2 regions of the Pseudoduganella sp. RAF19 genome follow, and region 1 is predicted to be linked to the other one. Evidence: riboswitches for the same ligand, from Rfam matches in the RefSeq annotation. Region 1 holds a riboswitch; the other holds the start of a gene.
What was found. A riboswitch is a leader RNA that binds a small molecule or an ion and turns the genes downstream of it on or off. The one in region 1 is predicted to bind cyclic di-GMP.

Region 1 (5,935 bases):
CGCTTACGTTGACCCGACCTACGGCTGCTACGCTTACTTCTCGACCATCGCCAGCGGCATCACCTGGGCGGCCGACCACGGCGCCCGTATCGCCAACGTCAGCTACGCTGCTCTGCCAACCAGCTCGGCCATCATCAGCGCGTCGAACTACATGAAGAGCAAGGGCGGCCTGGTGTTCGTCTCCGCCGGCAACTACGCCAAGGATGATGGCTACACCCCGACCGATTCCATGATCGCCGTGTCTGCCACCGACAGCAATGACGCTCTGGCCAGCTTCTCCAGCTTCGGCGCTTACGTTAATCTGTCCGCGCCAGGCTCCGGCATCTACACCACCGCCCAAGGCGGTGCCTACGGCGCCGTGAACGGCACCTCGTTCTCGGCCCCGATCGCAGCTGCCGTGGCAGCACTGATGATGTCGGCCAACCCGACCCTGAGCAACAGCAAGGTGGAAAGCCTGCTGTACTCTACCGCAACCGATCTGGGCGCGGCCGGCAAAGATCCTTACTTCGGTTACGGCCGCGTGAACGCCGCGGCGGCTGTCGCTGCGGCCGCATCTAGCGCCCCGGCACCCGACACTACTGCTCCGACCGTGGCAATCACCTCGCCTTCCGCTAACGGCACCGTTTCCGGCAGCGTGATCGTCAGCGTCAACGCGGCCGACAATGTTGGTGTGGCCCGTGTCGATCTCAAAGTCAACAACACTGTGGTCGCCTCGGATACCGCCGGCCCGTTCAGCTTCTCCTGGAACTCGACTGGCGCCGCAAACGGTATGAACACCCTGGTTGCTGTCGCTTATGATGCCGCAGGCAATGTGGCTTCCTCCACCCCGGTTTCGGTCAACGTGTCGAACAGCGTGACCCCGCCGGTTGCTGACACCACCGCTCCGGCCCTGGCCATCACCAATCCGACCAACGGCGGCACCGTGACCGGCAACGTCAACATTACCCTGAGCTCTTCGGACAACAGCGGCGCGGCCGGCATCTCGATGTCTCTGTATATCGACGGCGCATTGAAGGCCAGCGGCAGCGGCGCAAGCATGTCTTACAGCTGGAACGCCAAGAAAGCCACTGCCGGCAATCACGTGATCCAAGCCGTCGCCAAGGATAAAGCGGGCAATACCACCAATACCCAGGTGCAAGTTACCAGCCGCTAAATCAACAGTAATTAATAATATTAAAAGCCGGGCTTATTGCCCGGTTTTTATTTATCTGTACTATATATTATTATTGTCACTTGCATCAGAATAGTTGCTGCGCATAATTGACGTAAGTCATTGTATACGTTCAATCTTTCGATCAGTTAAAATTACGCAAACCAACTTTGCATAGTGTTCAGACTAATGTGCAACAACAGAAAACTTAATTAAAGATAGCGATTGCTTACCCGCAATTCGTCAATTAAGATCTGACGCAGAAATCTGACAAAGGCACACCACGCGAAAGCATGGGTCGCAAAGTCTACGGTCTAAAGGGATTTTTTAAATCTCTATGACGGCAGGACTGCCAGATACAGCTCTTCGGCTGAGCCGAGTGCTGTCTTCTTCGCACTGGTCACGAGACCAGTTGGCAGTCCGCTTTTCTGAAACTTTGAAAACTGGACTTCCATCTATGAAGAACCGCTCCACCGCAGCCCGCCTCTCCAATACTTCCCTCACCGTATTCGCAGTTGCCGCCGCGCTCCTCGCAATGGCGCCTGCTGCCCGCGCCGACAAACCGGCCGCGGAACAATTCGCCCGCGGCCGCATCCTGGTTGAACCACGTGCCGGCTTGACCGACGAAAATTTCGATAAAGTGTTGAAGACCCACGGCGGCGGCAAGAAGCGCAAGCTGGGTCAGAGCAATCTGCACCTGGTTGACACTGCTGCCGGCTCCGAGCAGCAGGTTGTCGATGCCCTGAAAAACGACCCTAACTTCAAATACGCCGAGCTGGACAAGCGCGTTGAACCGACCACCACCACCAATGACCCGTACCTGGGCAGCGAGTGGCACATCAGCAAGATCGGCGCCGACGCGGCCTGGGATAAAGCCCAGGGCGCAGGCGTGACCATCGCGATTCTGGACTCCGGCGTCGACCCGGTTCCCGACCTGGCTTCGCACATGGTGCCTGGCTATAACATCTACGACAACAACACCAATACCGCCGACGTCTGCGGTCACGGCACCAAAGTCGCCGGCGCTGCCGCCGCTGCCATGAACAATGGCACGGGTGTGGCCGGTGTCGCCGGCCAGGCCAAGATCATGCCGGTGCGTATCGCTTACGTCGATCCGACCTACGGCTGCTACGCCTACTTCTCGACCATTGCCAGCGGCATTACCTGGGCGGCCGACCATGGCGCCCGCGTGGTGAACGTCAGCTACGCTGCCATGCCGACCAGCTCGGCCGTGATCAGCGCTGCCAACTACCTGAAGAGCAAGGGCGGCCTGCTGTTCGTCTCCGCCGGTAACTACAACCGCGACGAAGGCTACACCCCGACCACCAGCATGATCGCTGTGTCCGCGACCGACAGCACCGACGCCCGCGCCAGCTTCTCCAGCTACGGCAACTTCGTCTCGCTGGCCGCGCCAGGTGCAGGCATTTACACCACCGCACAAGACGGCACCTATGGCGCGGTGAACGGCACCTCGTTCTCCTCCCCGGTTGCCGCCGGTGTGGCAGCGCTGGTGATGTCCGCCAACCCATCGCTGAGCAACAGCAAGGTCGAAAGCATCCTGTACTCCACCGCGGTTGACCTGGGCACCGCCGGCCGCGATCCGCAATTCGGCTACGGCCGTGTGAACGCTGCGGCTGCAGTGGCAGCCGCCGCAGGCAGCGCAACGACGCCACCTCCAGCTGACACCACTGCGCCTACCGTGGCAATTGCCGCGCCGCTGGCTAGCAGTACGGTTTCCGGTTCTGTCGCCGTCAACGTGAACGCCAGCGACAACGTGGGCGTGGCACGTGTTGACCTGAAGGTGAACAACACCGTGGTCGCGTCCGACAGCTCGGCACCGTTCGCCTTCGCCTGGGATTCGAAAGGTGTAGCAAACGGCATGGCAACCCTGACCGCCGTCGCCTATGACGCGGCCGGCAACGTGGCCTCCTCCACGCCTATCTCGGTGAACGTCTCCAACACGACCACCACCACGCCAGTCACGGACACCACCGCGCCGGTCGTGAAGATCACCAACCCGACCAACGGCGGTACTGTACGCGGCAACGTCAGCGTGACCGTGAACGCCACCGACAACAGCGGCAACGCTAACATCGCCCTGTCGCTGTATGTGGACGGCGCGCTGAAGGCATCCGGTACTGGCTCCAGCCTGTCGTACAGCTGGAACACCAAGAAAGCCGCCACCGGTAACCACACTATCCAGGCGGTGGCGAAGGATAAAGCAGGCAACACTTCCACCACCACCGAAACCGTCTCGAGCAAGTAAGATCAGCGGCAATAAAAAAACGGCAGCCTCGGCTGCCGTTTTTAATGGGAGGCGCTTGTTTAAGTCTGCTTCCGGCGCTTATACGCCAGCCCCAGAAGACCGGCGCCCAGCAGCGCCAGCGTGCCCGGTTCAGGAATTTCTTGTGGCGGACCGCCGCAAGGGTTCTGAGGAGTAGGGACGCATTCGCCGTTCACAGGGGCTCCTTTGATATACGCCCATTCCTCATAGCCGTCATTGTTCGGCGACAGGCCCGGGTCCAGGGTGGGACTTGTCCCGAACCTCGAATACAGGTAAATGTACGCGCCGTTCTTTGCTGCATCCGTGCCCAGACCGGCTGTGTTGAATGCCGCGTCGAACATCGAGAACGGAATATCCAGGAACATGTCGCCGCTACCGCTGCCGGTATTCAGCGCATAGTTCAGCTGGGCCTGATTATTCTGCCCACCAATGCCGCCTTGATCCAACTGATAGACCAGTGTTCCCAGGTTTAAGGTTGACCCCTGAGTCATAGTAGGCTCGATGGACTGGTTCGGCGTGCCGGAAATATAAATCTGCACGTCATCGAGACTCAGCAGCGGGCTCTCCTTCGTCTGATTAATGTCGAGCAAGAAGCGCATCACCAGATTGCCGCCGCCAAGATCGATAAAGCCGATCTGGCCAACGGTCACCTCATGGTTGAAGGTGTCGGAACCATCGTTCTGATAAGTTCCGCTAACCGTGGTGTTGTACCCTTGCACCAGGTCTGCGTTGTCCCGGATGCGGACAAATGATTTAAGTACACCGCTACCGGTCGGCTGAGCCGGTACCTGGGTGTAGGTTGCGCCATTCAGCGAATGGCTTGCTCCAGCTGTGGTCAGGTCTAATACGGTATCAGCCTGCGCACTCATGCTAAACAGTAAAGCTATTGCACCAGCACATGCTCCCAGCGACTTTTGTAAGAGTTTCATGACACCCCCCTGTGTTGTTCTGCACAAAAAGGATGCATAAGTCGTGCCTAAATATCGAACCAACGTGTAATCAAATAGTTACAGCTTGCGATTTGCATGCGCAGTCATCAGTTGTAAGAATTTCCGACACTAAATCTTTTAAAATCAAGCACTTAATGGTGATTTTCGGCCACTTTAATTACTTCGCGTTACTGTTGGTAGCTCGTAGTCCTTGAACTGTTCCCGCAGCTTATTCTTCTGAATTTTTCCGGTGCCGCCAACCGGCAGCGCTTCGACAAAGACCACATCGTCCGGCATCCACCATTTGGCAATTTTGCCCTCGAAGAAGCTCAGCAGTTCGTCACGGCTGACTTCCGCACTCGTTTTTTTGACGACGATGAGTAGCGGACGCTCGTCCCATTTTGGATGGCGGATGCCAATGCAGGCCGCCTGCATCACAGCTGGATGAGCGACGGCAATATTTTCCAGATCGATGGTGCCAATCCATTCGCCGCCGGATTTGATCACATCCTTGCTGCGGTCGGTGATCTGCATGAAGCCGTCTTCATCAATGGTGGCCACGTCGCCGGTCGGGAACCAACCCCGGTCCAGTACGCTACCGCCCTCTTCCTTGAAATAGGACGAGATGATCCACGGACCGCGCACCTGCAAGTGGCCGAAGGACGTTCCATCCCAAGGCAGTTCCTGGCCGTCGTCATCGACGATGCGCATGTCGACGCCATAAATTGCATGGCCTTGCTTGCGCAGGATCTTGCGCTGCTCCTCGCGCGGCAGTTTTTCGTGCCGCGCCAGCAGTCCGCAAGCGGTGCCCAGCGGCGACATCTCCGTCATCCCCCAGGCATGCACGACATCCACGCCAAAGTCGTCCATCAGCGTATCCATCATTGCGGGCGGACATGCCGAACCACCAATGACCGTGCGGCGGAAGGTCGAAAACTTCAGGTTGTTCATCTTGGCGTAGTTGATCAGACCCAGCCACACGGTCGGAACGCCGGCCGAGAAAGTCACTCCTTCGGCCTCGAACAGGTCATAAACCGATTTGCCATCCAGCGCGCAGCCGGGGAAGACCAGCTTGGCGCCGGATAGCGGCACCGAATACGGCAAGCCCCATGCATTCACATGAAACATCGGCACTACGGGCAGCACGGTATCGCGTGAACCGACATCCAGCGCATTCGGCATAGCCGAGCCATAAGCGTGCAGCACGGTGGAGCGATGCGAGTACAGCGCGCCCTTGGGATTGCCGGTAGTGCCGGAGGTGTAGCACAGCGTCGCCGCCGAGTTCTCGTCGAACAATGGCCAGTCGAACTGCTCCGGCTGAGCCGCCAGCAGCGCCTCATAGCTCAGCAGGTTCGGAATCCTGGTTTCCGCCGGTAAGCGGTCGGCATCCGCCATCAGTACCCAGCCGCGCACACCTTTACACAGCGGCGCGATTGCTTCCACCAATGGCAGGAAGGTCAGGTCAAATAACAGATACTGATCCTCGGCGTGATTGACGATGTAGGCAATCTGCTCCGGATGCAGACGGGGATTGATCGTATGCAGCACCGCGCCCGAGCCCGACACCGCGTA
Region 2 (5,935 bases), on a different contig from region 1:
CCAAGGGCACCCAGCTGCTGGGCGTGAAGGCTGTGATCTGCCGTTCCTTCGAGCGTATCCACCGCTCCAACCTGGTGGGCATGGGCGTGCTGCCACTGCAGTTCATCGGCAACGATTCCGTCGAGTCGCTGAACATCACCGGCAAGGAAGTGTATGACCTGAAGGGTCTGGAAGGCGAAATCAAGCCACAGCAACAGGCTACCCTGGTGATCCACCGCGCCGACGGCTCCAAGCAGGAAGTGCAAGTGCTGCTGCGTATCGATACCCCGATCGAAGTAGACTACTACAAGCACGGCGGCATCCTGCCGTTCGTTCTGCGCCAGCTGCTGGCTGCTTAAAAACCTACGGCGTAAAACAGGTGGCTGCCACGATGTGGCAGCCACCAGGTTCCCGCCTCTGGTTCTGAATAAAACGCCGGCTCGCCGGCGTTTTTGTTTTTGGGCGCCCTTTCTTGCCGAATCCACTACAATATATGTGACAAGGTTTCCTTTTTACACTGAGCAAAAGCGCTATGCGTCGACCATCCAAAGATTCAACCCAGAAATTGTCCGCCGACAGCCAGCGCCTTCTGAACCTAGCCCAAGCCGTGGGCCAGGCAGCCTCCCGGATTGAAGAGCGTAACTGGGAGCGAACGCTGGACACGCAGCTGCACAAGCTGCTGCGCACCGGCCATCAGGACACCATTGATGCCGCCCTGAACTCCCTGTTCAGCGTGGATTTGAACGCTTACGACGTCCTCATGGATAGCGTGGAAGCGGTAAGCGAGTCCGACACCATCGTGGTGGAAGTGGACGGTGAATCGCGCGAGTACGATGTGCTGCTCGTGGCCGCGCCGGTCCTGGCCTGGACGCGCTTTTCCATCGCATCCGGCCAGATTCCGGGCGAGATTCTGAACACGCTGTCGGCCCACTTCTCCGCTCACCTGCTGGCGGATGGCACGCATATGGCGATGTCGTCTACTTTGTATTCGATCGACCAGCTGCCGCGCACCCACGCGGAAGCCTATTCGAAGACGCACAAGCTGGGCCAGTCCGCGCTGAAGGGCGTGGCCGTGAAGTCGGAAACCAAGACGCCGGAAACCGCGCCCTTCCTGGCCGATACACGCTACCTGATGGTGGCGGTGGTAGCGCAACATGGCGCTCCCCTGTTCCGCTGGCAGATGCAGGCGGCGGGCATGAATCCGGGCGAAGAGCGCAAGAATGCGCTGGAAGCCTGGAAGACCCAGGCCGAGCCGACCGTTGCACGCCTGCTGCCGGGCTGCGGCATCGAGCTGCTGTTGCCGGAAGCGTACTACATGGCCTGCCGCGAGGCGGACAAGCTGATTCGTCCCGTCTCGATCCGCGCTGCGGTGCATTATCTGACGCATTCGCTGTCCTGCGAGCCAAACGAACTGCGCGCGGTGATTGCGGGCTTCGGCGACGAATCCGCGCCGGACGGCCAGATCGACGAATACCGCGTGGCGTTCACCCGCCGCAGCGACAGCGACGTGATCTACGGCGTGGTGTGGCCGCTGTATGGCCAGGAAGACGAAGAAGGCACGCCGCCGGAAGGCCCGATTACCGCCGGCCACCTGACCGCCATGCTGAAGCCGCGTACGCCGGTGGAAGAAATCATCGAGCACCTGAACGAGGCTGGCGTTTCGCAGGTGAAGAAGCTGGGCGAAAAATACGTCGCTGAGTACTGCGACGACTGCGGCGCTCCCCTGTTTGCCGATCCCTCCGGCGAACTGGTCCACGCCGAGATGCCGGAAGACGCCCCCACCGGCACCGAGCACTTCCACTGACCGCAATGGGGCCGGACCCTATTTAGCCAAAGCTAGATGGGGTCCCTCCCTATTTCTCGCCTATTTCTTGCCTAATTCGCGCCTATTTCGCACCATTTAGCCTTCTGCCATCTAGTTTCAACCCCGTCCAGACACATCCGCAACACCCGCGCGCACGATTGAGAATTCGTTTGCGGCAGGTCGCCGAGTTCGTTACCATCGCGTTTCAATAAATCTGTAAAAAGCAAACCGCGTGTGAGCGCGGGACGCAAAGTCAACGGTCAAGAGGCCAAGGCCCTCTGCGACGGCAGGACTGCCAGACTCGTCAACCCCGGGCCCATCCCGGTGGTGAGCTCTTCACACCGGTCGCCCGACCGGCGGGCAGTCCGCTTTTCGGTAATTTTTTGAAAACTGGACTTAACTACCCAATGAAGAAGCACAGCATTTCCCTCCTCGCAATGACCGCGGCCATGGCCGCCATGATTCCCGCAGCCTATGCTGCCCACAACGCAACGGACGACGCGCCTGAAGGCGAATATGCGCGCGGCCGCATCCTGGTCGAACCGCGCGAAGGCCTGAGTACGGCCAATTTTGACGAAGCCCTGCGCCCGCACGGCGGCAAGCGCCGCAAGATGGGTCAAAGTAATATCCACATCGTCGACCTGCCCGGCAACGGCAATGAAAAGTCGGTCGTGGCTGAACTGCGCAAGAACCCGAACTTCAAGTACGTGGAAGTGGACCGCCGCGTGAAGCTGAGCGCGGTCACCAATGACCCTTACCTGGGCAGCGAATGGCATATCAGCAAAATCGGCGCCAACACTGCCTGGGATAAAGCCCAGGGCGCAGGCGTCACCATTGCCATTCTGGACAGCGGCGTGGACAGCACCCACCCCGACCTGGCGCCGCACATCGTCCCCGGCTGGAACGTGTACAGCAATAACGCCGACACCAGCGACGTGTGCGGCCACGGCACCGCGGTCGCCGGCACCGCTGCCGCGGCCATGAACAATGGCGCGGGCGTCGCTGGCGTGGCCGGTAACGCGAAGATCATGCCGATCCGTATCGCCTACAAGGACGCCGCCACCAACTCCTGCTACGCCTACTACTCGACCATGGCCAGCGCCGTGACCTATGCGGCCGACCATGGCGCGCGCGTGGTGAACATCAGCTACGCCAGCGTTCCCGCCAGCGCCGCTGTGCAGAGCGCCGCACAATACCTGAAGAGCAAGGGCGGCCTGCTGTTCGTCTCGGCCGGTAACAGCAACCGCGATGAAGGCTTCACGCCGACCACCACCATGATCGCCGTGTCGGCCACCGACAGCACCGACAGCCGCTCCAGCTTCTCCAGCTACGGCAGCTTCGTTTCACTGTCCGCGCCAGGTTCGAGCATCTACACCACCGTAGCGGGCGGCGGCTACGGCGGCTGGAACGGCACGTCTTTCGCCAGCCCGGTGGCAGCCGGTGTGGCAGCGCTGATGATGTCGGCCAATCCATCGCTGGACCCGGCCAAGATCGAAAGCCTGATGTATTCCACCGCTGTCGATCTGGGCACGCCAGGCCGCGACATCTACTACGGTTACGGCCGCGTGAATGCCGCCGCTGCGGTGGATGCCGCGATTGCAGCGTCCACTCCGAAGGACACCACCGCGCCGACCGTGGCAATTGCTTCGCCAGCCGCCAGCAGCACCGTGTTCGGCACCGTTGCTATCAACGTGAACGCGGCTGACAACGTCGGCGTGTCGCGCGTTGAACTGAAGGTGAACAACACCGTGGTTGCCACCGACAGCGCAGCGCCTTTCGCCTTCTCCTGGGATTCCAAAGGTGTAGTGAACGGCATGGCCTCGCTGATCGCGGTCGCCTACGACGCGGCAGGCAATGTGGCATCGTCCGCGCCAGTCTCGGTGAACGTGGCCAACGTGGTTGCGGCTCCGGTGAAGGACACCATCAAGCCGGTGGTCACCATCAGCAATCCGGTGGCGGGCAAAGTGACTGGCCTGGTCAACGTGAAGATCGATGCCTCCGACAACAGCGGCCCGGCAGGTCTGACCCTGGCGCTGTACATCGATGGTGTGAAAGTGGCAAACGGTTCGGGCAGTACCATGTCCTACACCTGGAACACAACCAGCATCGCCGCCGGTAGCCACAGCCTGTACGCCAGCGCGCGTGACGCAGCCGGCAACAGCACCTTGTACTACCGCGCTGTTACCAAGTAGTGTAAGGCTGCTTGATCAGGCAGGAGTTGTAGTAGCGGGGATCATGAGTCACATCCTCGCCTGCCCAATCAGGCTTGTCGAAACGCTGGTTTTCGCTGGGGAGTTCGATCTCGGCAATGACCAGCCCGGCATTCACGCCCAGGAATTCATCGACTTCCCAGGTGAAGCCGCCGAAAGGAATCTTGCGGCGGTATTTTTCAATGATGGGTTTCTCGCACACATTGTCGAGAAACTCGACGGCGTCGGCCATCGGCAGCGGATACTCCCACTCGCCGCGGCTGGCGCCGACGTTTTTAGTTTTGATCGTCAAGACCGCCTTATCGCCTTCGATGCGAACGCGCACGGTGCGCTCCGCGTTGGAGGACAGATAGCCCTGGCGCAGCAGCACAGGCTCGCCCTGCTGCTTCCAGTCCTCGTTCGTCACGAGGAATTTGCGTTCGATCTCGACGCCCATGTTTACTCGTCCAGCGACAGCAGGATAGGCTGCAGGATGGCCGCACCCAGCGCCGCACTGCGCGAACCGTTCCAGCCCACGGTCGGCACCGGCAGGTCGGCGTTATCCTTGAACGGCATTTCCAGCGTCAGCGACAGCACCTTGAAGTGGTGGCCGATGTACTTGGACGCCAGCGTCAGCATGTCTTCCTTGTACTTGGACGGCGCGTAGCCGTATTTGTCCTGGAAGTCCGGGCTGGACTGCTTGTAGCGCTCGATGAAGTTCTTCTGGCGCGCCATCTGTTCGGCTGTGAAGTTCTCCAGCATCTCGTTACCGGCCACGAAGTTGTAAGGCAGCGCTTCGTCGCCGTGGATGTCGAAGAACATGTCCACGCCGGTTTCGTGAATTTTCTGCTTCACGCACAGCACTTCAGGCGAACGCTCCAGCGATGGGGTCATCCACTCACGGTTCAGGTTCGCGCCGGATGCGTTGGTGCGCAGGTTGCCGCGCACGGAGCCGTCCGGATTCATGTTCGGCACGATGTAGAAGCAGCAGCGCTGCAGCAGCTTGCGTGCGATCGGGTTGGCATCGTCCAGCAGGCAGTCGATCAGGCCTTCGATGAACCATTCGGCCATCGACTCGCCAGGGTGCTGGCGCGCGATGAACCAGATTTTCTTTTCCGCTTCCGGCTCGCCGATCACGACCAGGTTCATGTCACGGCCATCGACGGTGGAGCCGATATCCAGCACGCGGGCGACCGGATTCTCGGCCACTTCGCCCAGCAGGCGCAGGTGGCGCTCCCACGAATACGGCTCGAAGTAGGCGTAGTAGACGCTGTCGTTGTGCGGGGTGTGCTTGATGGTCATGACCTGGCCGTCGAAGGACGTCGGCACACGGAACCAGTTTTCACCGTCATAGCTCGCTGCGGCGTGGTAGTCCTCGAAACCCTTGGCGTAGGTCGCCTGGCCCGCGTTCAGGAAGCGCATCGTCACGGCCTCGCCGCGCGCGCCCTGCAGGCGGAAGTGGAACCACTGGTGGATGTCTGCGTGCGAGTCTTTGCGGAGGTTCAGTTCGATGTTGGCTGCGCTGTCAGCGCGCAGCACTTCGATGGCGCCGGAGTCGAAATTCTGGCTGATCTTGATGGTCATTACGGTCCCGTTCAGATGATCTGGGTTGATCGGATTTCCGTCATTGTACAACCCACGGCAGAAGCAGGTGGCAGCCACGATGTGGCTGCCACCAGGGTTACGCCGTGGGTTTTAAGCGATGTTGCGGCCGCGCGCCTTCAAGGCCGCGCGCACGCCGGCGCCATAAGCCGGATCGGCCTTGTCGAAATGCTCCAGCTGCCGCTGAATAATCTCATCGCTGACCTGACTCATCGGACCTGCCAGATTGGCGAACAGGTTGAGCTTCTCCTGCTCAGGCATCAGACGGAAGAGATTACCGGCCTGGGTGTAATCATCTTCCTTGCCACGCCCATCGTAACGGCCCGCCGCACCACTCAAGCCCAGTGGCCCCTCGCCATTG

Region 2: it holds a riboswitch for cyclic di-GMP, as region 1 does, so the genes downstream of both, AB4Z19_RS10815 (S8 family serine peptidase) here and AB4Z19_RS06400 (S8 family serine peptidase) in region 1, are expected to answer to the same signal.

What each region holds. Positions count from the first base shown of each region.
Region 1 covers NZ_JBFREF010000002.1:389,017-394,951, reverse strand. The annotation lists gene AB4Z19_RS06405 (S8 family serine peptidase) at 1-1,153, shown strand, start outside; cyclic di-GMP riboswitch class I at 1,416-1,507, shown strand; gene AB4Z19_RS06400 (S8 family serine peptidase) at 1,608-3,416, shown strand; gene AB4Z19_RS06395 (PEP-CTERM sorting domain-containing protein) at 3,476-4,363, opposite strand; gene AB4Z19_RS06390 (3-(methylthio)propionyl-CoA ligase) at 4,538-5,935, opposite strand, start outside.
Region 2 covers NZ_JBFREF010000003.1:640,243-646,177, reverse strand. The annotation lists gene acnA (aconitate hydratase AcnA) at 1-338, shown strand, start outside; gene AB4Z19_RS10820 (DUF2863 family protein) at 512-1,783, shown strand; cyclic di-GMP riboswitch class I at 1,996-2,083, shown strand; gene AB4Z19_RS10815 (S8 family serine peptidase) at 2,191-3,975, shown strand; gene AB4Z19_RS10810 (CYTH domain-containing protein) at 3,965-4,429, opposite strand; gene AB4Z19_RS10805 (M14 family metallopeptidase) at 4,432-5,556, opposite strand; gene AB4Z19_RS10800 (catalase) at 5,668-5,935, opposite strand, start outside.